2 regions of the Thalassospira sp. UBA4513 genome follow, and region 2 is predicted to be linked to the other one. Evidence: riboswitches for the same ligand, from Rfam matches in the RefSeq annotation. Region 2 holds a riboswitch; the other holds the start of a gene.
The links. A riboswitch is a leader RNA that binds a small molecule or an ion and turns the genes downstream of it on or off. The one in region 2 is predicted to bind glycine.
Positions count from the first base shown of each region.

Region 1 (11,420 bases), on a different contig from region 2:
CACACAGTCGTGGCTTGATTTGAACGGGGACTGGAATTACGCCTCTTCTGTGCCACAAGTTTGGCCAACACTGCGCAAATCGGTTTTTCGTGCTTAAGGAACAACACGTGCTCCGCCACCTTATCACCCGCTTGGCTCTTTTAATTGCCATCTGCCTGTCATCTATCGGTGTAAGTTCTGTTGCACTGGCGGCATCGGATATGACAACCGACTGGGTCGATGAGGACTTCACGTCAGTCCGCCTGATCAGTGCGCAAACCGAAACCGGCGGCAAACAGACACTCCGTCTTGGCCTTGAATACGAACTGCAACCCGACTGGAAGATTTACTGGCGCAGCGCAGGCGATGCCGGGTTCCCGCCGCAACTTGACTGGACCGGTTCCGAAAATGTCGGCGCCGCAAACATCCTTTGGCCGGCCCCTCACCGCTTTTCGATCTTTGGCCTCGAAACATTCGGCTATAAGGATCACATCATTCTGCCGATTGATGTTGCGATCCCTGATCCGGCCCAGCCTGTCGCGATCCGTCTTGATGTCGATTATCTGGTGTGCAGCGACATCTGCATTCCGGCAAATGCCAGCTTTAATCTTGATATCCCGGCAGGTGCCTCCGCTGGTGCAGGCACCTCGATCGCAAGCAACCACGCCCACCAGATCGAAAAGTTTGTTTCCAAGGTACCGCTGCGGGGCACCGGCCTTCCCATCGAAGTTACCAGTATTTCCAGCATCAGTCAGGGCAATGCGCACAGCCTGCGTCTGGGTGTTCGCGGTCTTGATGATGCCGGGGTCGACATTGACGACATCCTGATTGAAAGCGACCTGCGTGCGGGATTCGGTCTGCCCGAACCGCAAACGGCCGCCACGGGCAGCAACGAGGATGTTCAGTATTTCGATCTGACCGTCATGGGCTTGGCCGAAGACCAGACACTGAAAGATCAGCCAGTCACCGTCACCGTCATCGCCGGTCCGCTTTCTGTTGAGCAAAACCTTGTTGTCGGGGATGGTATTGCCGCCATAAGCACCGCATCCAGTGCGGGCGCAACGGCAGGCATGAGTTTCGCGATGATCGGATTGTTCGCCTTGCTTGGCGGTTTGATCCTGAACGTCATGCCCTGTGTGTTGCCGGTCCTATCGATCAAGGTCATGTCAGCCCTTAAAGCCCGCGAACAGGACATCAATCGGGTGCGCATCGGTTTCCTTGCCAGTGCGGCCGGGATCATTACCTCCTTCTGGGTGATTGCCGCTGTTCTGGTCGGCATCAAACTGGCCGGGGGCACCATTGGCTGGGGCATTCAGTTCCAGCAACCGCTGTTTCTGACCGTTATGACGATTATTCTCGCCCTGTTTGCGCTGAATATGTGGGGGCTGTTTGAAATTTCTGGCCCGGATCAGCTTGGCAACGCGGCAAATGACGCCATCACACGCAGCGAAAGCCACGGCCACCATGTCAGCAGCAACTTCCTGACCGGCATGTTTGCCACTTTGCTGGCAACCCCCTGCTCTGCCCCGTTCCTTGGCACGGCGGTTGGTTTTGCACTGGCGGGCAGTGTGTTTGACATCTTCTGGATCTTCACCTTGCTGGGGATCGGACTGGCGCTACCGTATTTTGCCATCGCCATCCAACCGCGTGTGGCACATATCCTGCCCAAACCCGGTCGCTGGATGAATGGCGTCAAAGTTGTTCTGGGTCTTGCCCTGATCGGCACGGCGATCTGGCTTCTGGGCATTCTGTCGGTCCAGATCGGCATGGGTGGTGCGATTGCTGTCGGGCTTGGCCTGATTGCGGGCTGCGTCTTTATCTGGGCCCGCAAACGCACATCAAACCTGCGTCCACGCTTTGCCTTTACGTCACTGGCGGTACTGGGCTTCTTGGTTGCACTGTTTGCGCCCGGCTTTTCAAAACCACCGTCGTCGCCGCGCGCATCATCGGACAATGGCACGCTTGTCTGGCAGGCGTTTGCACCTGAAACCATTGATGGTTTGGTTGCCGATGGAAAGACGGTCGTGATCGATGTTACGGCGGAATGGTGTGTGACCTGTCAGGTCAACAAGAAGCTGGTTCTCGAAAAGCCCGATGTCCGAAATGCATTGATGCAGGATGATGTTGTTCTGATGCAGGCCGACTGGACCCGCCCGGATCAAAAGATTGCCGATTACCTTGCCTCCTATGGCCGGTTTGGCATTCCGTTCAATGCAGTATTTGGTCCGGGAGCACCGGATGGCATTTTGCTTTCGGAGTTGCTCGGTGTGGACGAGGTTCTTGGTGCGCTTGAAGATGCAAACGGTTCGGCAAGCCTTGCCAGTTCCGTTCAGTGATCACATCTGATTGGGAACGCGTAGTGTTTCCGGCTCCTGCGAGAGTGCAGGCGTTAAGGTGCACACAGGCCCAAAATTGCTGCCAATTGAAGTCAAGCAGATGAAACCTGTTAAAAACTCTGCGTGAAAGCATTGAATGCCAAGCAGATTTGGTGTTTGATTCCGGCATGCGATCCAGCGCGCAGTCAACGGGATTGCGCCAAATAACGGAGATACCCATGACCATTTCAGTCGGTTCCGAACTCCCGGAAGTTACCCTTTTCCGCGCAACCAGCGACGGTCCGGAAGCCGTCAATTCCAAGGAATTCTTCGCAGGTCGCAAAGTTGTCCTGTTTGCAGTACCGGGTGCCTTTACCCCGACCTGCTCGGCCAAACACCTTCCAGGCTTTGTTGCCAAATCCGATGAGATCAAAGCCAAAGGTGTCGATGAGATTGCCTGCCTTGCATCAAACGATGCCTTTGTCCTTCAGGCATGGGCCGATGCGGAAAAGGCCAACGACGTCACGATGCTTTCGGACGGGGATCTGGCGTTTGTCGACGCAACCGGGCTTGGACTTGATCTGACCGGCCGCGGCCTTGGCAAGCGTGCCAACCGTTTCGCCATGATTGTCGAAGACGGCAAAGTCACCGACATTGCCATCGAAGAACCGGGCGCGTTTGAAGTTTCAAGTGCCGAAGCTGTTCTGAAAAAGCTTTAAAACCGGAAAGCTTCCCGCAACAAGCGCTTAAAGCTCCGCAATCATTTGCGGAGCTTTTTGCTTTGAATGTAGGGAACAATAGTGCCTGATCAGCGCGGAAGCAGAACCGGTATCGGGTCTTCCTTGCTGTCATAATCGCATTCAAAGGTCGGGTTGGTGTGCTTGGCAATGAAATGCACAACACCTTCCCGGAAACTATCCTTGATCGGTGACCAGCTCATATAGACCCCGCCACGGGTGTCATATTCGCGAATATCCGGATCTCGCATCAGTTCAGAAAAACTGTGTCCAAGATCTTCTGTTGCACCAGCCACCAGCCAAGACGGCTTCAGGCCACCATGCCACAGCAAGTAAACGCCACCGACCCCATCCAGGCTAAGCTCTGAAATATCGTCGATCATGAACAGGCGGTAGTACTCCCCACGTGGGCTTTTTCGCCATTTTATATCTTGTGCCTTTGGCTGGCGAATAGCACCGAGAGACCAAAATCCCATATTAACCTCCAAGCACGCCAAAACGCGTGCAACCGTATGTCACACGCATCCCAACATAGCTTCTTATTCTTATAGGTAAGAACTTACCTTACATATGTAAACTTTTGATTGACAAAAGACTGGGCGAAAACGCCCGAAACGCTCTTTGTCAAGAAGATATAGCTCACGCTACTACCTTAAATCACAGCACAAAACCAAGCATTTTTCGAATTATTCGAACAACTTGTCGATATCGTCCTGACTGATGCCTTCTCCTTCGAGCTGCGGACCGTTCAGAAGGTCTGCATCCTCGGGTCGTGATTCTTCCTCGACCTCAGGAACCGGCAATTCGGCAAACGCATCTTCACCCCAGATCGAGATCATGTTGTGGACGCGCTCTTCAACGAACTCAAGCGTGCTGACCACCTTGTTGATGCGCTGGCCGGTAATGTCCTGGAAGTTACAGGCTTCAAAGATCTTGGTAACGATGAAGGCAATCTGTTCAACGTGATCGGCGACAAAATCGCTCGGCGCCGAGTTTTTGAGCGTCATCGTCAGATCGTCAATCTGCTCGGCGGATTCCAGAATGGTATGGGTCGCCATTTCGGTATCCTTGACGATGGCATCAAGTTCCGAGGTCGCACTTACCAGTCGGTCATCCTGCGCCTTTGGATGGCGCAGCGACGCAATCTGAACCTTGGCCCTGTGGATGTGCTCGTTCATTTCCGCGATCTGGGTGCGGATCAGTTCCAGATCGTCACGGTCGGGCTCTGCCGCCCCCGGGCGATTGGAGTGGGTTGGGTTACTTGAAACCGGCTCTGGCAATTCATCCATCGGCGCATCGTTTGATGCAAACGGGGTGGCGACATCACTGGCCGGAACACCACCGGCTGCCACTGCCTGACGCAGTTGTGAAACTTCACCACGCAGTGCTCTGATTTCATCAAGAACAGCCTGCGTAATACCGGACGTTTCCGGGGCACTCGTCGCTGCCGGCAAGGATGCCTGCATCGGTTCCCCTGCCCCCATGCCGCTTTCCAGCGTCGGGTCAAAAAAGGAGTCAGACCAATCCTCAACCACACCACCGGTGCGTTCTTTAAGACGACGTTCGGCAGTGAATACTTTTTGCACGCGACGAGACATAACTGACTTTAACCCTCCGGAACGGACGTACGTCCGATCACTAAATCCCCAAACGCACCTTTTTGACGGCGTTCATTACTATTACGGCAAGTATAAGGGTGCAGATTGCGACAAGTCCAATGGGTTTCAAGTCCAAGTCTTTGAAAAAGAACACCCCGGCCAAAAGACCGGGGTGCTCCAAAAGGTCAGGTTGCGTTGGTTATCAAGCTGTTTCAGGCTTCCAGCGCAAAACCGGCTTACGTGCAGCCGCCGTTTCATCAAGGCGTCTGCGCGGGGTCAGGTACGGTGCATTCTTGAAGAATTCCGCATCGCCCGACTCGGCCTTGGCCACAAGCGACAGAATCGCATCACAGAACTGATCGATCGATTCCTTGGTTTCGGTCTCGGTCGGTTCGATCAGCAACGCCCCATGAACCACCAGCGGGAAATACATCGTCATCGGGTGGAACCCTTCGTCGATGATTGCCTTGGCCAGATCCAGCGTCGAAACCCCGGTATCTTTCAGGAAGCCGTCATCAAACAGGGCTTCATGCATGCAATAGCCCGGGAAAGCGACACTGAGCTTGTCCTTGAGACGCGCCAGCAGGTAGTTGGCATTAAGAACCGCATCACCCGATGCCTGACGCAGGCCATCTGCACCGTGGCTTTTCATATAAGTCAGCGCACGAATAAACATGCCCATCTGACCATGGAAGCCTTTAAGACGGCCAAACGGCTTCATGCCGTCTTCTTCGTCTGCGGTTTCGACCAGATGGAAACCATCACCCTTTTTCACGACATACGGGATCGGGGCAAACGGTGCCAGTGCCTCGGAGAAGACAACAGGTCCTGAACCCGGTCCACCGCCACCATGCGGGGTCGAGAACGTCTTGTGCAGGTTGATATGCATCGCATCAATGCCAAGGTCTGCCGGGCGCACCCGACCGACAATGGCGTTGAAGTTCGCACCATCGCAATAGAAGTAACCACCCGCTTCATGCACCAGATCGGCGATCTTGCGCACGTCACGTTCAAACAGACCGCAGGTATTCGGGTTGGTCAGCATGATACCCGCCACATCGTCGCCAAGCTTGGCTTCAAACGCGGCCAGATCAACACGGCCATCTTCGGTCGCGGGGATCGAATCAACTGTAAAGCCACAGGCTGCTGCGGTTGCCGGATTGGTCCCGTGGGCGGATTCAGGCACCAGAACGCGACGACGGTTTTCACCGCGCGCATCAAGGGCCGCACGAATGGCCATCATACCGCAAAGCTCACCCTGCGCACCCGCTGCCGGAGACATGGAAACTGCGGGCATGCCGGTCAGAACCAAAAGCCAATGCGCACACTGATCAATCAGTTCCAGCGCACCCTGAACGGTGCTTTCGGGTTGCATCGGATGCAGATCGGCAAGACCAGGCAAACGCGCGACTTTTTCGTTCAGGCGCGGGTTATGCTTCATCGTGCACGAACCAAGCGGGAAGAAACCGGCATCAATGCCATAGTTCTTCTGCGACAGGCGCGTGAAGTGACGCACGACTTGCGGCTCCGAAAGCCCCGGAAGACCAACGTCGCTATCACGGTCAAGACCGCCGAGGCGCGATTTGGTGCCCTTTGGTTCCGGCAAATCAACGCCGGTACGGCCGGGTTGGCCCTGCTCGAAAATCAGCTGTTCTTCAAGAACAAGTCCACGGTTGCCGGTATGGGTTGTAAAGGTCATGCCAGCGCCTCCTTCAATGCGGACGCAAGCGCCGCGATATCCTCGTCCGTGTTGGTTTCGGTGACCGCAACCAACAGGTAGTTATCCAGATCCGAACGGTTCGGATACAGGCGCGACAACGGCACACCAGCAAGGACGCCCTTGGCAACCAGTGCCTCAACCACTTCGGCGGCCGGTTTGGAAAGCTTGACGGTGAATTCGTTAAAGAAGCTGTCATTGACCACAGATGCGCCTTCAACGGCATCAATCGCGTCCGCCGCCTTGCAGGCATTTTCATGGTTCAATGTCGCCAGACGGCGATAACCGTCTTCACCCAGCAGGCTCATATGCACGGTAAAGGCCAACGAACACAGGCCCGAGTTGGTGCAGATGTTCGAGGTCGCCTTTTCGCGGCGGATATGCTGTTCGCGGGTCGACAGCGTCAGAACAAAGCCACGTTTGCCGTCCTGGTCGACCGTTTCACCACACAGACGGCCCGGCATCTGACGCACGAGCTTTTGCGTCGTGGCAAACAGACCGACATACGGCCCACCATAGTTCAGCGCATTACCGATCGACTGGCCTTCGCCGCAAACGATGTCTGCGCCAAAGCTGCCCGGTGATTTCACCGCGCCAAACGCCACCGCCTCGGTAAAGACCACCACCAGAAGCGCACCCTTGGCATGGCAAAGATCAGCCAGTTGGGTGTGATCCTGAATGCGGCCAAACACGTCCGGGTACTGCACCACAACACATGCGGTCTGATCATCAATCAGATCGTTGAGTTCTTCGGCAGTTGCCTGATGTTCCGGATGTCCATCGCGACCGGCGACTTCGGTGTCGCTATACTGGCAATAGGTTTCGGTCACTTCGCGGTAATGCGGGTGCAGACCGCCCGAAAGCACCGCCTTCTTGCGACGGGTCGCACGGCAGGCCATCAGAACCGCTTCGGCACAGGATGTCGCACCATCCCACATCGACGCGTTTGCAACATCCATCCCGGTGATCGAGGCAACCTGGGTCTGGAATTCAAACAGGTATTGAAGTGTCCCTTGCGCGATTTCCGGCTGATACGGGGTATAGGCGGTCAGGAATTCACCGCGCTGGATCACGTAGTCAACCGTCGCCGGGACATGGTGGCGATAGGCACCCGCACCCAGGAAACTGGGCACGCTTGATGCGCCCATGTTTTTGGCGGCCAAGGCCATCATATCGCGTTCGACCTGCATTTCGCCAAGGTGGGATGGCAAATCAACAGGTGCATCAAGCAACGCGCCGTCCGGCACATCACAGTAAAGTTCATCAACCGATGATGCCCCGATGGTATCAAGCATCGCAGCACGATCAGCGCGTGTCAGTGGGAGATAACGCATGTTTTAAAGGCCTTCGACGAAGTCTTTGTAGGCAGCTTCATCCATCAGCTCATCAAGCTGGGATTCATCGGTCAGTGTCATTCTAAAGAACCAGCCATCCGATTCCGGGGCTTCATTGACCAGTGCAGGATTGTCATCGAGCTCTTCGTTGACCTCGACAATTTCACCATCGAGCGGGGCGTAAACGTCGCTGGCGGCCTTGACCGATTCAACAACCGCGGCGTCGCCATCCTTGGTCAGCTTCTTGCCAACTTCCGGCAGCTCGACATAGACGATATCGCCCAGCGACTGCTGCGCGTAATCGGTAATGCCAACGGTTGCCACACCGTCTTCAAGCTCGATCCATTCATGTTCCTGCGAAAATTTCTTAGTCATCTTCCATTGTCCCTGTTGATCAATTCAGTGCCAATGCAGCGTAGCGCCGCTCTCTCTATGATAAATTCTGGTTCTCAACCGCGGAAATAACGATGCGGCGCGAACGGAAGTTCGACCACCTCGGCCGGGCGCGCCTTGCCACGCACCATAAGATCGACCTTGGTACCCGGTTCAGCAAATTCAATTGCGACATACCCCATGGCAATCGGGCCATCGACGGTCGGGCCAAACCCGCCCGAGGTAATCTCGCCGATTTCTTCGCCATCCGCGTTCAAAATCTGGGTGTGTTCGCGTGCCGGTGCCTTGCCTTCGGGCTTGATGCCGACACGTTTGCGATCCGCACCGTGTTCAAGCTGATCAAGGATCACATCCGCCCCCTTGAAGCCACCCTCGGCCCGGCGACGTTTGTTGATGATCCAGTTCAGATCCCCTTCAACCGGGGTCGTGGTGGTATCAATGTCGTTGCCATACAGGCAAAGGCCCGCTTCGAGGCGCAGTGAGTCACGTGCACCAAGGCCGATCGCCTCAACCTCGTCCTCGGCCAGCAATTTGCGTGCAAGTGCCTCGGCATCGGCGTTGGGCACAGAAATCTCATAACCGTCTTCGCCGGTGTAACCCGAACGGGTCACAAAGCACGGACTGCCAGCGATTTCGACTTCGGCAAAGCTCATGAATTTCAGATCGGCAACCGATGGCGCAAAGCGTGCCAGAACCTTGGCCGCGTCCGGGCCCTGAAGTGCGAGAAGCGCACGGTCATCGATTTCTTCAAGCGATACACCATCGCCAAGGTTGGCACGCATGTGAACGATATCATCGTCCTTGCAGGCCGCATTGATCACCAGAAACAGGCTTTCACCCGCATTGGTAATCATCAGATCATCAAGGATCGTGCCGTCGTCCTGGGTAAATGCGGAATAGCGGGTGCGACCGGGTTTGAGGATGGCAATGTCACCGGGCACAAGCTTTTCAAGCTCGGCCACGCGGTTCTCGCCAGTCAAACGCACCTGCCCCATGTGGGACACATCAAACAGGCCTGCCTTCGCACGGGTATGAAGATGTTCGCCCTTCACACCAAGCGGATATTGCACAGGCATGGCATAGCCAGCGAACGGCACCATTTTGGCACCGAGTTCCACATGCAAATCATAAAGGGCAGTTTTTAGAAGTTCGGATTCTTGATCCGCCATCAGGTTCTCCAAGACAATCGTTGCGAAATATAGCCGACCAGTGGCCAACCACATTCCCCCTCTGTCTTTGGAGCCTGAAAGAATCACATCCGGGGTAGGAAGCCGGTCTGCTTACATCTTCGGCGAGGTGTTCCTGATCAGAAGTTCAGGTCACCTGCTTTCCAGAGTCCCATCTCCACGCGGTCCTGTTGCCTGAGAGTTTCCGGGGTGGTTGCTCCTTCGGCGTCCGCTCATCCGATAAGGACTGCGGCCTCTCCCACGTGCATCATTTGGGTATGTTTCTGTTATACGGGTTTCCGCGCAAACCGACCAGCCCCTATTTTTCGGGCACGATCGGTCTGCCGCGTCTCAAGCAAACAAACCCGAATAAAATCAATCGGTTCCGAACCGGCGATTATACTCAAGTTGGTCTGCGCTCAGCTGGAAACCAAGATAGATTTCGTAATCCGGACCGGTCCAGACATCGTCCAGCGGCACCGACAGGGTCACCTGTTCGTCACGGATGCGTGCCATGTTCAGATTGTCTGCAAACGCCATATTAACGTCAAACACCGACTTCTGAATGAAGGTGCCGTTCGGGTCACGCAGGGCGACGAAATATTTAAATTGGACATTACGGTTCTGGGCTGCCGGCCCAAGCTCGGCGGTAATGATCGGACTGATGATGACATCAAGTTCCTTGTCATCAAGGTCATAGCCGCAATCACCAAGGTATCCGGTAAATTCGGCTTCGACGATCACATCGGTCAGATCACGGCCAGCACCACTGAACTGGACAAGTTTTGCCGTATCCTTTGGCAGATAGGCCGCCGGACAAACCGGGACCGGCTGTTCTTCGAACGGGTTGCCACCGCCGCATGCGCTTAGCAATCCACCAAGCGAGACCATACCCAATGCATAAACGCGCCGAAGTCCGTTACCGATTGTCATCCAAGCCTCTATCAAACCAAATGTTTTCGGGCCGCATCGCGACGACCGGCCCGCGCGCAGTCTATTCTTTCGCGGATGTCGGCACAACCCGCTTGAAAGGCCTTGGGCGGTGTAAAACGTCAAAAATTCGGCCAACCCGCACCGACCATTTACCCCAGAGTCATTGCACCGCATGATCAGGCAGGTTATGTAACGTCAATGTGTGAATAAAGCGTCGGGACAGCCCGTGCGCGTTTGGGAAAGCCGGACCTGTATCATGTCTGACAAAGCCAGCCTTCGGATCGTTCTTGCCAATCCGCGCGGTTTCTGCGCGGGGGTTGATCGCGCCATCGAGATCGTCGAAAAGGCACTCGAAAAATATGGCGCACCGGTCTATGTCCGCCACGAAATCGTGCATAACAAATTCGTGGTCAATCGCCTGCGCGATATGGGTGCGGTTTTCGTTGACGAACTTGATGCCGTTCCCGATGGCGTGCCGGTGATCTTTTCGGCCCATGGTGTCCCGAAATCCGTGCCCGAGGCGGCCGAAACCCGCAAACTTGAATATCTTGATGCGACCTGCCCGCTGGTCTCCAAGGTCCATCGCGGTGCCGAACGCCATCACGCCGATGGCAAACATATTCTTCTGATTGGTCATGCCGGTCATCCCGAAGTCATCGGCACGATGGGCCAATTGCCCCCCGGCAGCATGACCCTGGTCGAGACCGAAGAAGACGCCGAAACCATCGAAATCAGCGATCCGGAAAATCTGGCTTTCGTAACCCAGACGACCTTGTCACTTGATGACACCGCCAAGATCATTGAAATCCTGCAACGGCGTTTCCCGTCAATCGCGGTGCCGAAAAAGGAAGACATCTGCTACGCCACGACCAACCGCCAGCATGCGGTCAAACTGATCGCGGAAAAGGCCGATGCCATTCTGGTCCTTGGCGCGCCGAACTCTTCGAACTCCAACCGTCTGGTCGAAGTCGCCAAGCGCGAAGGCTGCACACGGTCGGTTCTGGTCGAACGGGCAAAGGATATCGACTGGTCCAAGCTTGACGGTATTTCAAGCCTTGGCATCACGGCCGGCGCATCCGCGCCCGAAATCCTGGTCGAGGAAGTCATTGATGCCTGCCGCGAACGCTTTGACGTGACGGTCGAAACAATCACGCTGACCAACGAGAATGTCACCTTCAAACTGCCGCGTCAGCTTGCCAGCTAGGTCTGCGGACATGCTTATTTTCAGCTCAGGACGACGATAGAACT
Region 1 is NZ_DGMR01000039.1:445,772-457,191, reverse strand. It holds gene B2T33_RS18955 (protein-disulfide reductase DsbD family protein) at 108-2,315, shown strand; gene B2T33_RS18950 (peroxiredoxin) at 2,534-3,013, shown strand; gene B2T33_RS18945 (hypothetical protein) at 3,103-3,507, opposite strand; gene B2T33_RS18940 (protein phosphatase CheZ) at 3,718-4,629, opposite strand; gene gcvPB (aminomethyl-transferring glycine dehydrogenase subunit GcvPB) at 4,832-6,328, opposite strand; gene gcvPA (aminomethyl-transferring glycine dehydrogenase subunit GcvPA) at 6,325-7,680, opposite strand; gene gcvH (glycine cleavage system protein GcvH) at 7,684-8,055, opposite strand; gene gcvT (glycine cleavage system aminomethyltransferase GcvT) at 8,130-9,242, opposite strand; glycine riboswitch at 9,302-9,409, opposite strand; glycine riboswitch at 9,413-9,511, opposite strand; gene B2T33_RS18915 (hypothetical protein) at 9,615-10,172, opposite strand; gene ispH (4-hydroxy-3-methylbut-2-enyl diphosphate reductase) at 10,429-11,376, shown strand.
Region 1: another riboswitch for glycine. It lies ahead of gcvT (glycine cleavage system aminomethyltransferase GcvT); the one in region 2 lies ahead of B2T33_RS16875 (L-serine ammonia-lyase).

Region 2 (11,420 bases):
AAAAGACCGACCACGATGGTCAGAACACCAAAGATCAACCGATCCATACCCATGTTGGAACTCCTCTAAGCCGAATGTTTGTTATTCAAATTTATCGAAAACTGTACTGCGATCAAACCGCAAACATCATCTTATGCCTGACCCTTTTCCCGAATTCTTTGCGGTATGTCATGAAACTCGGCGGCAATTTGTAAATAAACCGGCCTTTTGAAAGGCACGATAAGGTCCGGCAGGGTCGCCAGATCGTTCCAGCGCCAGCTGTCAAATTCTGGATCCGGGACATCAATATTGATGTGTTTGTCCTTGCCGGTAAAGCGCATGGCGAACCATTTCTGTTTCTGGCCGCGATACTTGCCCTTGAAGGCCTTGCCAATCAGGTGTTCGGGCAGGTCATAGGTCAGCCAGTTCGGTGTTTCAGAAATGATTTCAGCCTTGTCGGTGCCGATTTCTTCCTTGAGTTCGCGCATGGCGGCTTCAATCGGCGTTTCGCCGTCATCAATACCGCCTTGCGGCAGTTGCCAGGCGCCTTCAAACCCGAAACGGTTGCCCATCCAGACCAATCCGTCTGCGTTAAACAGGGCAATACCGACGCATGGCCGATACGGAAGATCATCTGCCGTGACTTTGTCTGCGTTCGGGGTGTCGGACTTCTTTGCCATGACTGCTCCTGACTGACTGGGCCGGAGTACCGGCATCTGTCATTAGTTCTCGATTGTGTTGGCGGGTTCGTCGGGCTCCGCCGGATCGGCAGGCTCCGAAAGCGCTTCTTCCTGCTCGGCCTGTTCTGCCATGACCTCACGTTCGCGTTGTTCGGCTTCAAGGCGGGCGGCCTCTGCCTCGTCGGCAGATTGCGGCGTGACCTGCTGGCCTGATACGGCACTAACCGGGACCAGAACAACGCCCTGACGTTTCAGGCGGAAGGCCCAGTTGCGCAGTCGCTGGATCGTCACCGGATAGGATTGCGCAATCCCGACGGCAACGCCATTGCGTTTGGCGATCTCGACCAGTTCGGCCAATCGCCTGTCGATGTGGCGGCGGCTTGGCGTGTCATCGATGATGACATTGCTGATCGCATTCGGTGTTCCGTCGTTTGCCGCAAGTTGCGCGCCATAGCTGGCGACACCGCTTCCGGTGCCTTCGACATACATAAGGCCAGTACGCGAAATGAATTCGATCACCGGGCGAATGGCGCTATCGAGGCTACCAAATTTCGATCCCTGACGACTGACCAGGCCAGCATAGCCCGGGAAACGTGCCAGCAACCATTCCAGACGGACAAGGTTTTCACCCTCTGACAGGGATGTCAAAAGTGCGCGCGGTCCGGGGTCTGACAGTGGGAAGTCCGCCGGTTCCATCGGAAGTTCAAGGAAGACCTCGTGGCCCATGGCGCGTGCTTCGCGGGCAACCGTTTGCAGATCGCGGGCATAGGGCGAAATCGCAAGTGAAATGTTCAGCGGCAGATCATTGATGGCCGCGTCGGTACGCTCTTCGTTCAGGCCAACACCGGTCAGCATGACGGCGACAACCGGGGTGCCTTCGGGCAGTTCGAACGGGCGTTTGTAGGCTTCAAACGGTGTGGTGCCATCATCGCCGATGCGCGGGATGCGGCCAAAACTGCCTTCCTCGTCAAGACCGGGCAATGGGGCCGGGCGCAAGGGATCGGGTTCGATCGGTTCGTCAAACGATCCTTCTTCCTCGATCAGGGCGGCGAGTTCTTCTGGTGTCGGGGCGCCATCACCGGTGCCATCGGTTGCCCCCGGCGTTCCGATGAGATCGGAAACGCCATCAAGGTTGCCGGCGATGTCTTCGGCCGACTGGCCTTGGCCATTTGCGCCATTGGCAGCCTCCATCGCGGCGCGATCGCGATCCTGAATGTCCTTAACGCCGCGCGCGATTTCTTCTTGCAGTTCGCGTTCGGTGCCCGGAACCGTGATCGTGGCTTCCGGCCCGCCAGCATGAAACAGCCGCCAGCCGGTTTCCGGATCAAGCACCGGGATCATCGCGACCGCTGTTGCGCAAAACGGCGACAGGAACAGGGTTATGATCAGCAGTTTCGAAAGCCAGCTGCGCCGTGATTTCGGCCGCTTTGGCATTCGTTTGAACTGTACTTCGATCGGCAGTTCATTAAAGGGCAGGTCATCGAGATTGACGTTGTCTTCATCGTCGTCGGCGTCAGTCATCCCGTCGCCAAGGTCGTCGGCCAAATCACTGGCCATGTCCTCGTCGATGTCACCGTTCTTTTTCTTTCGGAACGGCAAGGAATTTAGGATTTTCCTGAACACGCGCAATTAGTCTCTCACGATGCCGGGTCCAACCTTACCCATTCGGACGCGGGCCAAACAGCGAAATACCCCGGATCATGTCAAGCGCACGCGACAGCTGATAATCATCAATCGCCAGCTGTTCGGCCTCGTCACGGCGGGAATTTGCATCCTGTTCCGCATCTGTGATGCCTTCGTCCTCGTTGCGAAGGGCGCCACTAAGCGATGCTTCGGAGCGACGGGTATCCGCCTCGATGCTTTCGACACGTGCCTGCGGAACAATGATGTCCGGTACAATGCCGACTTCCTGAATGGACTTGCCCGATGGCGTGTAATAGCGCGCCGTGGTCAGACGAAGTGCCACGTTTCCGGGCATCGGCAGGATGGTCTGGACCGATCCCTTGCCAAAGCTGCGCGTGCCCATAATGACCGCACGGCGGTGATCCTGAAGCGCGCCTGCAACAATTTCGGATGCCGAGGCAGAACCATCATTGATCAGAACCACAATCGGCAAACCTTCGCTCAGGTCACCGCTGCGTGCGTTGTACCGTTCGGTGTTTTCGGTATCACGCGGACGGGTCGATACGATTTCACCCTTATCAAGGAAGGCATCGGAAACCGAGATCGCCTGATCAAGCAAACCGCCCGGGTTGTTGCGCAGGTCAATCACCAGCCCCTTGATTTCAGGGCCGATTTCTTCGCGCATGTCGGCAATGGCGCGCTGCAGGCCGCTGGCGGTCTGTTCGTTGAATTTGGTGATACGGATATAGCCGATATCGTCTTTCGGTTCGGCGCGGACCGACTGGATCTTGATCACAGCACGAGTCAGGGTGACATCAAATGGTGCCTGTTCACCCTTGCGGATGATGGTCAGGACGATGTCGGTATTGACCTTGCCACGCATCATCTCGACCGCGTCATTCAGCGTCATGCCGCGAATGGCGGTGCCATCGATATGCGTAATGAAGTCGCCCGGCTGAAGGCCAGCCTTTTCGGCAGGCGTGTCATAGATCGGGGCGATGACTTTGACAAAGCCGTCTTCCATTGTGACTTCGATGCCAAGGCCACCGAATTCGCCGCGGGTATCGACCTGCATTTCCTCGAAATTATCCATATTCAGATATGAGGAATGCGGATCAAGCGATGTCAGCATGCCGTTGATGGCCGCTTCGATCAGTTTTTTGTCATCGACGTCTTCGACATATTTGCTTTTGACCTGTTCGAACACATCGCCAAACAGGTTGAGCAGCCGATAGGTCTCAGCCGAGGAGGTTGAAGATTGCGCCAAAACTGGCGACGCAAGGCCGATAGTCATGCCGGTCGCGAGTGCGAGTACTGCCAATCGTGAGGTTTTCATCCACTTACCTTGCCGTTTTTCGAGGCCAGCCATGGAAGCGGATTGATTGCTTCCCCGTTCTGGCGCATCTCCAGATATAGTTTTGGCGAAGTTTCACCCATAATACCAACAGGTTCGCCCGCCAATAGATATTGTCCTACCACACTGTCCAGCCGATCAAAACCGGCGATAAGGCTATGGTATCCTTCGCCGTGTTCGATAATCAAGAGGCGGCCATACCCGCGGAAGGGGCCAGCAAAGACAACTTTGCCGTCAAAAGGTGAGACAACCTGCGCATTTGCGCGTGTGCTGATCTCAATTCCCTTGGATCTGTTTACGGTCAAACCATCCGGACCGCGTGATTTTTCACCAAAAAGTGTAACCACTTTACCACTGGCGGGCATGCGGAGGTTGCCCTGTGCCAGTGTGATCGAACTGCCAACAGCGAATTCTTCATCACTGGTGTCGTTGCCACCGGTCTTGCCCGCATCAGATTTGCTTTCGGGCGGCGGTGGCGGCGTGTTTTTGGCAATTGTTGTCGCGCCAAGCGTGTCTGCATCCGGTTCGGTACGTGTCGCAACACGAACTTCCGGACGCGCGCGCGGGCGTGGCAGCCCTTCGGCACGATTTTCCAGATTGCGCAAAAGCTCGCCCAGCGATTTGGCTTCATCGGCAAGCACACTTACCGCCTTGGCGGCTTCTTCAGCTTCGGCCTCTGTCTGGGCGCGCAGGCGGCGCTTTTCATCGAGAAGGGCGGCAAGGGATGCGCGTTCTTGCTGCAATTCCTGGGTGGCAGCGGCCAATTCGCTGCGACGATTACGAATATCTTCGCGCAGCGTAGCAATCTCGCCCAGTTCTTTGCGCAGATCGCGGGCGTGCTGTTCGACACCTGGCAGGGCGGCCTTAAGCAATACCGCGGAACGCAACGTATCCTGCGGCGATGTCGGAAGGGCAATGACCGCTTCGGGCGGGGTGGTCGACAGGCGCTGCAGGGCCATCAGGATGCGGGCATATTGCCCGGCCTTGTCTTCAAGGCTGGTGGCCGCGACCTTTTCACGTGCTTGAAGCGTTTCGAGCTGATCTTCCAGTTCGGTCAGCGTGGTTTCAAGACGCTGGGTGCGTCTGGCGACAGATATCGCCTCGGACTGAAGGGCTTGTTCCTCGGTCCAGAGTTCCCGTGATTTGCGTGACAGGAACTCTTCCTGTTTTTGCTGTTCGGAAAGCTGGTTTTCAAGTTGATCAAGTTGCTGATCAACCTTTTGCAGCGATTGGGCAAAAGAAGGCGCAGCCCCGCCTGCAGCAAAAACCGCAAAAGCGATCAGCGCAGGCAGGGCGATCTCATAAGCTAACTTAGCTCGCAAGAAGCGCATCATTCTGTTTCAGGCCCTTAAGCAAGGGTTTACCGGTCATTTCGGCCGGTTGCGGCACGCCAAGCAATTGCAGCAAGGTCGGTGCGACATCGGCCAAACGACCATCTTCCAATGTTACCCCTTCCGGACCGTTAACAAGGATGGTCGGAACGAGATTAAGTGTATGTGCCGTGTGCGGTTCACCGGTTTCCGGATCGACCATTACTTCGCAGTTGCCGTGATCGGCGGTCACAAAGGCAACGCCGCCGACCGACTTGATCGCGTCAATTACCTTGCCAAGGCAGGTGTCAACCGCCTCGGCGGCCTTCATTGCGGCTTCAAGAATGCCGCTATGGCCGACCATGTCGGGGTTGGCAAAGTTCAGGATGATGGTGTCGTATTTTTCCGACTTGATGGCAGCGACCAGTTTTTCGGTCACTTCCGGTGCCGACATTTCTGGCTGCAGGTCATAGGTCGCGACTTTGGGGGAGGCGACCAGAATGCGGTCCTCGCCCTCGAATACCTGTTCTTCGCCGCCGTTAAAGAAGAACGAAACGTGCGGGTATTTTTCGGTCTCGGCGATGCGAAGCTGCTTCATACCTGCCTTGGAAACCACTTCGCCAAAGATATTCGGCAGGGTCTGCGGCGGATAGATCGCATCCATATATTTCGCATGTTCGGACGAATATTCGACCATCCCGGCCTGAACGGCGAACTTGACCGGCGTGCCGCGATCAAAGCCATCGAATTCCGGTGCGCAAAGGGCTGCCAGGATTTCACGTGCGCGGTCCGCCCGGAAATTGGTCATCAGAAGGCCGTCGCCATCCTTTATGCCGTCATAATCGCCAATCACGGTCGGCAGAACAAATTCATCGGTGGTGCCGGCTTCATAGGCGTTGGCAATCGCGGCCTCCGCACTTTCTGCGCTGCGACCATCGGCGTAATTTTTGCCCTGAACCATGGTGAAATAGGCCTGGCTTACACGTTCCCAGCGATTGTCGCGGTCCATGGCGTAATAACGGCCGGTGACTGTGGCGATTTCAACATTGGCATCGCCGATCAGGGCGCGGAATTTCTCAAGGAACTTGGCGGCACTTTTCGGTGCGGTATCACGGCCATCAAGATAGGCGTGAATTTTCACCTGCACACCGGCGCCCGCAATGATCTTGGCCAGGGCCGCCATGTGGGCCTGATGGGAATGCACCCCGCCTTCGGACAGAAGGCCCGCGATATGGCAAACGCCCTTGGAATCGGAAAGTTTGGCGATGATCTTTTTGACGGTGTCGGTATCGGCGATGGTGCCGGTTTTGACGGCCTCGTCAATTTTGGGCAGTTCCTGCATGACCACACGGCCAGCACCCAGGTTCATGTGACCGACTTCCGAGTTGCCCATCTGACCTTCGGGCAGGCCAACATCCAGACCGCAGGCCTTGAGGAACCCGGTCGGATTGTTGGCGTAAAGGTCATCCCAGACAGGCGTGTTGGCAAGGGCGACAGCGTTGTCCTTGCTTTCTTCGCGATAACCCCAGCCGTCTAGAATGCACAGCACCACAGGGCGCGGGCGCTTTACGGAATTCGATACAGTCACGTTCATAAACCCCACAGATAAAGGAAAAGGCTGAATGTCCCGTAAATATGGTGACTTACGGGGTGTTTCGCCATCAATCCCGCCATGCGGACAGGGTGGGTCAGTCTTCGCACACGACAGGTACATCAATTACCCTGGCAATTTAGCACGATTACCGTTGCTTAACAGCATCTGCCGCAGAAAATTTTGCAGATGCAAACCAGTTCTTTTGACAGTGTCTAAAGACGCAGATAGTGTTCAATCTGACGGTGAACCTCTGAGGTGGCAGAAATGTTATCTCGCACCGTGACGGGAGAGTTCGGATATCACGCGATTTGCATGATGTGCGGCGCCGAAGGAGCAATGCCTCATAAACACTCTCAGGCAGATGGACCGTCACGGAAGAGGCTCTGGAGAGAGAAACCAAAAAGCGCCTGGGAGAAAGCGCTGGTCAGGTTTCCACCGAAGGATGAACGCCCCAAGCCGATCTTGATCGGGCAGGGCGGATAATCTCAGGTCAAGGGACAGAGGGGGCAAAAACACCGGTTCGTAAACAGCGCGAAAACAAGCGCGTTATTGAGCCGTGAAGGAGGCCCTTGATGACAAATCCCGCGACCGATCCATCTTCGGGATCGCAAAAGAAATCCCAACATGACGTCAACCTGTCGGTTGTTGACCTTTACACGATCGGCATCGGTCCTTCGAGTTCGCATACGGTTGGCCCGATGCGCGCGGGATATCGTTTCTGCCTTGAGCTTGAGGCGCGCAACCTTTTGCAAAAGACCGGCAGTGTCGTGGTTGATCTTTATGGATCGCTTGCCCTGACCGGCAAGGGGCACGCAACCGATACCGCGGTGATCATGGGCCTGAATGGCAAGCGCCCGCGCAATATCGATCCTGATGATATCGTGCCGACTGTGAAGGCGATTGATGAAACCAGCCAGTTGCAGCTTTACGGGCAGTATCCGGTTGCGTTTAATCGCGATACCAATCTGGTGTTTCATTTCACCGAAACCTTGCCGCAGCATCCCAATGGCATGCGCATTACCGCCTTTGACCATGATGGCGTGAAAATCCATACCCAGGAATATTTTTCGGTCGGGGGTGGCTTTATCGTTTCCAGTGACGATCACGGTGCGGAATATTCCGGCGATAACATCACCTTGCCATTTCCGTTCTCGTCCGCCGATGAACTGATGGAAATCTGCAAACGCGAAGGCCGCTCTATCGCGGAAATCATGATGGAGAACGAACAAAGCTGGCGCAGCGCCGATGAAACCATCGCCTTTGTTGATCGCGTTCATGACGCGATGATGAACTGCATTGACCGTGGCATCCGAACTGACGGTATCTTGCCCGGTGGCCTGAATGTCAAACGCCGGGCATCGAACCTTTACAAGGAGCTGACCGAAAAGCCCGAAGCAGGCCTGCGTGATCCGTTAACGGTGATTGACTGGGTCAATCTTTATGCCCTTGCCGTGAACGAGGAAAACGCCGCAGGCGGGCGAGTTGTGACCGCACCGACCAACGGGGCGGCCGGCGTTATTCCCGCCGTTCTGCGCTATTACGAAAAGTTCGGTGCCAACGCCAATCAGCACAAAATTCGTGAATTCCTTCTGACCGCGGCGGCCATCGGATCGATCTATAAAAAGCGCGCCTCGATCTCGGCGGCCGAAGTTGGCTGTCAGGGCGAGGTCGGGGTTGCCTGTTCGATGGCGGCTGGCGCGCTGTGTGCGGTGCTGGGCGGAACGCCCGAACAGGTTGAAAACGCCGCCGAGATCGGGATGGAACATAACCTTGGCCTGACCTGCGATCCGATTGGCGGTCTGGTGCAGGTTCCCTGCATCGAACGTAACACCATGGGTGCGGTCAAGGCGATCAATGCGGCACGTCTGGCACTGCGCGGTGACGGACAGCATACCGTGTCGCTGGATAAGGTGATCGAGACCATGCGCCAGACGGGACTCGACATGCAAAGCAAGTACAAGGAAACCAGTCAGGGCGGTCTTGCGGTCAATGTCAACGTGGTCGAGTGTTGATCCCAACTCTTAAGAATAGGGCAGAAAACCGGGCTTTTTGGCATTTGAAATGTAAATTAGACGGTTTTCTGCTTTTGTTTCTTGCGACTTGCGGTTGGTGTTTTGCTATGATTTGCCGACTAAAAATAGGGGCAAAGACCCCAATATCGGTTGGACATAGATATGAGCAAAAAACTGTTCCGCATTTACATCGCGGTCAGTCTGGATGGCTTCATTGCGCGTGCCAATGGTGCGGTGGACTGGTTGGGGGAATATGACCCGGCCGAGTTCGGCTTTGATGACTTTCTGGACTCCGTCGGTACGCTGATCATCGGGCGAAACACCTTTGATCAGGTGATGGAATTTGGCGACTGGCCCTATGAGGCCCGCCGCACAATCGTTCTGACTTCACGCGAACTGCCCAAAGATAGGCCTGCCAACACAGAGGCCTATGGCGGCAGTATCATCGAACTGGTCGATCAATTGCGCGACCGGCGGTCGGCGGATGGCGACATCTGGGTCGTCGGCGGGGGCAGCGTGGTCACACAGTTCCTGTTTGGCGGTTTCGCCGATCAGCTTGATATCTTTACCATCCCGGAAGTGCTGGGTTCCGGTATTTCATTGTTCGGGCGTGACGCCGGGGGGATCAAACCCCGTCTTCTGGCGTCCGAACGGTACAATTCCGGCGTCGTGCGCAGCCAGTACGGTTTGGCGTAAGCCCGAAAACAAACAAGCCCGCATCTGGTGAACCGGATGCGGGCTTTGTGTTCCTGTGCCGTTTTTGGCGCAGGATGAAGGCTTAAATCTCTTCAAGTGCCTCAAGCGATTCTGGCAGGATTTGACCGCCATCGACCACGATTTGCTGGCCGGTGATATAGGCCGCTTCATCGGATGCAAAGAACAGGGCGGCGTTGGCGATATCCTCGACACTGCCCAGACGTTTCAGCGGGATCGAGTTCGCCATCGAGCACAGATAATCCTCGCCAAGATCGGCCAGGCCCTCTGTCATGATATTGCCGGGCATGACGGCATTGATCGTCGTGTTATAGCGCGACAATTCCATGGCGGCCGTCTTGATAAAGCCAAGCTGTCCGGCCTTTGACGCACCATAGTGCGACCATCCCGGATAGCCGGTGACAGGCCCGGTGATCGAGGACGTGATCACCACGCGCCCCTTGCCGCTTTTCTCGAAATAGGGAATGCAGGCCTTCACGCACAGGAAGCTGCTTTTAAGGTTGGTCGACATGACCTGATCCCAGTCATCCGCCGTCATATCGACCATCTTGACCTGTGGAAATATGCCGGCATTGGCGCACAGGATGTCAATCCCGCCAAAGGTTTTGGCCGTGTAGTCGGCAAGCGCGCTTACCTGATCGAAATCCGAGACATCACACAGGAACATGTCGGCGGTGCCCCCGGCGGCCTTGATTTCATCCACCGTCGCGGCCGCGTCCTTTTCGGTGCGGGCGGCGATCATGACCTTTGCGCCCTTGCTGGCAAATACCTTGGCGATACCCTTGCCAATGCCCTTTGAGCCACCGGTGACGATGACGCTTTTGCCGGAAATCGAAGTCAGCATGGTCGATCCTTTCGTGAAGTCATTGGGCAATGCGCCAGCTTTGCGGTGTGCTGCGGATTGCCGGTTCCCTGATTGTGCGCTGAGTTATGTTTTCTTGATGATTGGTCGAAATATTCCGTGATGCAACAAAAAATGTTGCAAGTTACACATTTTGTGCCGCATTATTCACAAAATGGTACTGAGACGGTCCTGAAACGGCGCACAACATCCGCTTCGAGGCGGTCACGAAACAACGACAGGAGGCATCAATTGGGCGGCATTTACGATGACAAGATGATTGATGTCCTGAAAGAGGGTGCCATATCGGTCCTGCCCGGTTGGGGTATGGGGCCGGATGCCGATGTGTCGCTTCTGACCGTTTCGGAAAATGCGACCTTTTTGGCAACCGATCCAAATAGCGGTGCAAAACTGATCCTGCGCGTTCATCGGCCGGGCTATCACACGCGTGCGGAAATCGAATCTGAACTCGCCTGGATCAATGCGCTTCGGGCCAGTGACATTGTCGACACACCCAAGCCACGCATGCGCAGCGACGGGTCACTGGTTGCCGAGTTTGATCAGGGCGGGGTCAGTCGCCATGTGGTCGCGTTTGATTTTATGCGTGGTGCCGAACCCTCCGCTGATGAGGCACTGGTTGATGGATTTTTCAAGTTGGGCGCGATCAGTGCGCGCCTGCATGGTCATGCGCGGCAATGGACCCGATCGGTTAATTTTGTGCGCAAAAGCTGGACGTTCGATACCACCCTTGGCGCCAATCCGCATTGGGGGGATTGGCGGGACGCACAGGGCCTTGATGACGATGGTCTGGCGTTGCTTGAACGTCTATGCAGCCATCTTGATCAGAAGCTTGCGTCCTTCGGGATGGGCAATGATCGCTATGGTCTGATCCACGCCGATTTGCGTCTGGCAAACCTTCTGGTCGATGGCGACCGGCTGGGTGTGATTGATTTCGATGACTGCGGTTTTGGCTGGTTTGGCTATGACTTTGCAGCCGCGATCAGCTTTATCGAGCTTGATCCGATAGTCCCGGCATTGAAAGAAGCCTGGGTCGAGGGATACCGGACCGTTGCGCCGTTTTCAGCCAGTGACGCGGCGATGCTTGATAGCTTTGTAATGCTGCGTCGCCTGCTTTTGACTGCCTGGATTGCCAGCCATCCGGAAACACCGACCGCGCAGGAAATGGGCACAGGCTTTACCGCCGGGACCCTGCAAATGGCGCAGGATTATCTGACAGCCGAGAATGCGAAATGAAGCCTGTGCGCCCCATCCTTGATATGAACGCCTATGATGGCAAAACGTCTTTCGCGCAG
Region 2 is NZ_DGMR01000038.1:269,727-281,146, reverse strand. It holds gene B2T33_RS16905 (hypothetical protein) at 1-53, opposite strand, end outside; gene B2T33_RS16900 (RNA pyrophosphohydrolase) at 132-659, opposite strand; gene B2T33_RS16895 (divergent polysaccharide deacetylase family protein) at 702-2,258, opposite strand; gene B2T33_RS16890 (S41 family peptidase) at 2,317-3,618, opposite strand; gene B2T33_RS16885 (murein hydrolase activator EnvC family protein) at 3,615-4,967, opposite strand; gene gpmI (2,3-bisphosphoglycerate-independent phosphoglycerate mutase) at 4,948-6,540, opposite strand; glycine riboswitch at 6,814-6,919, shown strand; gene B2T33_RS16875 (L-serine ammonia-lyase) at 7,113-8,552, shown strand; gene B2T33_RS16870 (dihydrofolate reductase family protein) at 8,715-9,248, shown strand; gene fabG (3-oxoacyl-ACP reductase FabG) at 9,331-10,110, opposite strand; gene B2T33_RS16860 (phosphotransferase enzyme family protein) at 10,360-11,361, shown strand; gene B2T33_RS16855 (aspartate aminotransferase family protein) at 11,358-11,420, shown strand, end outside.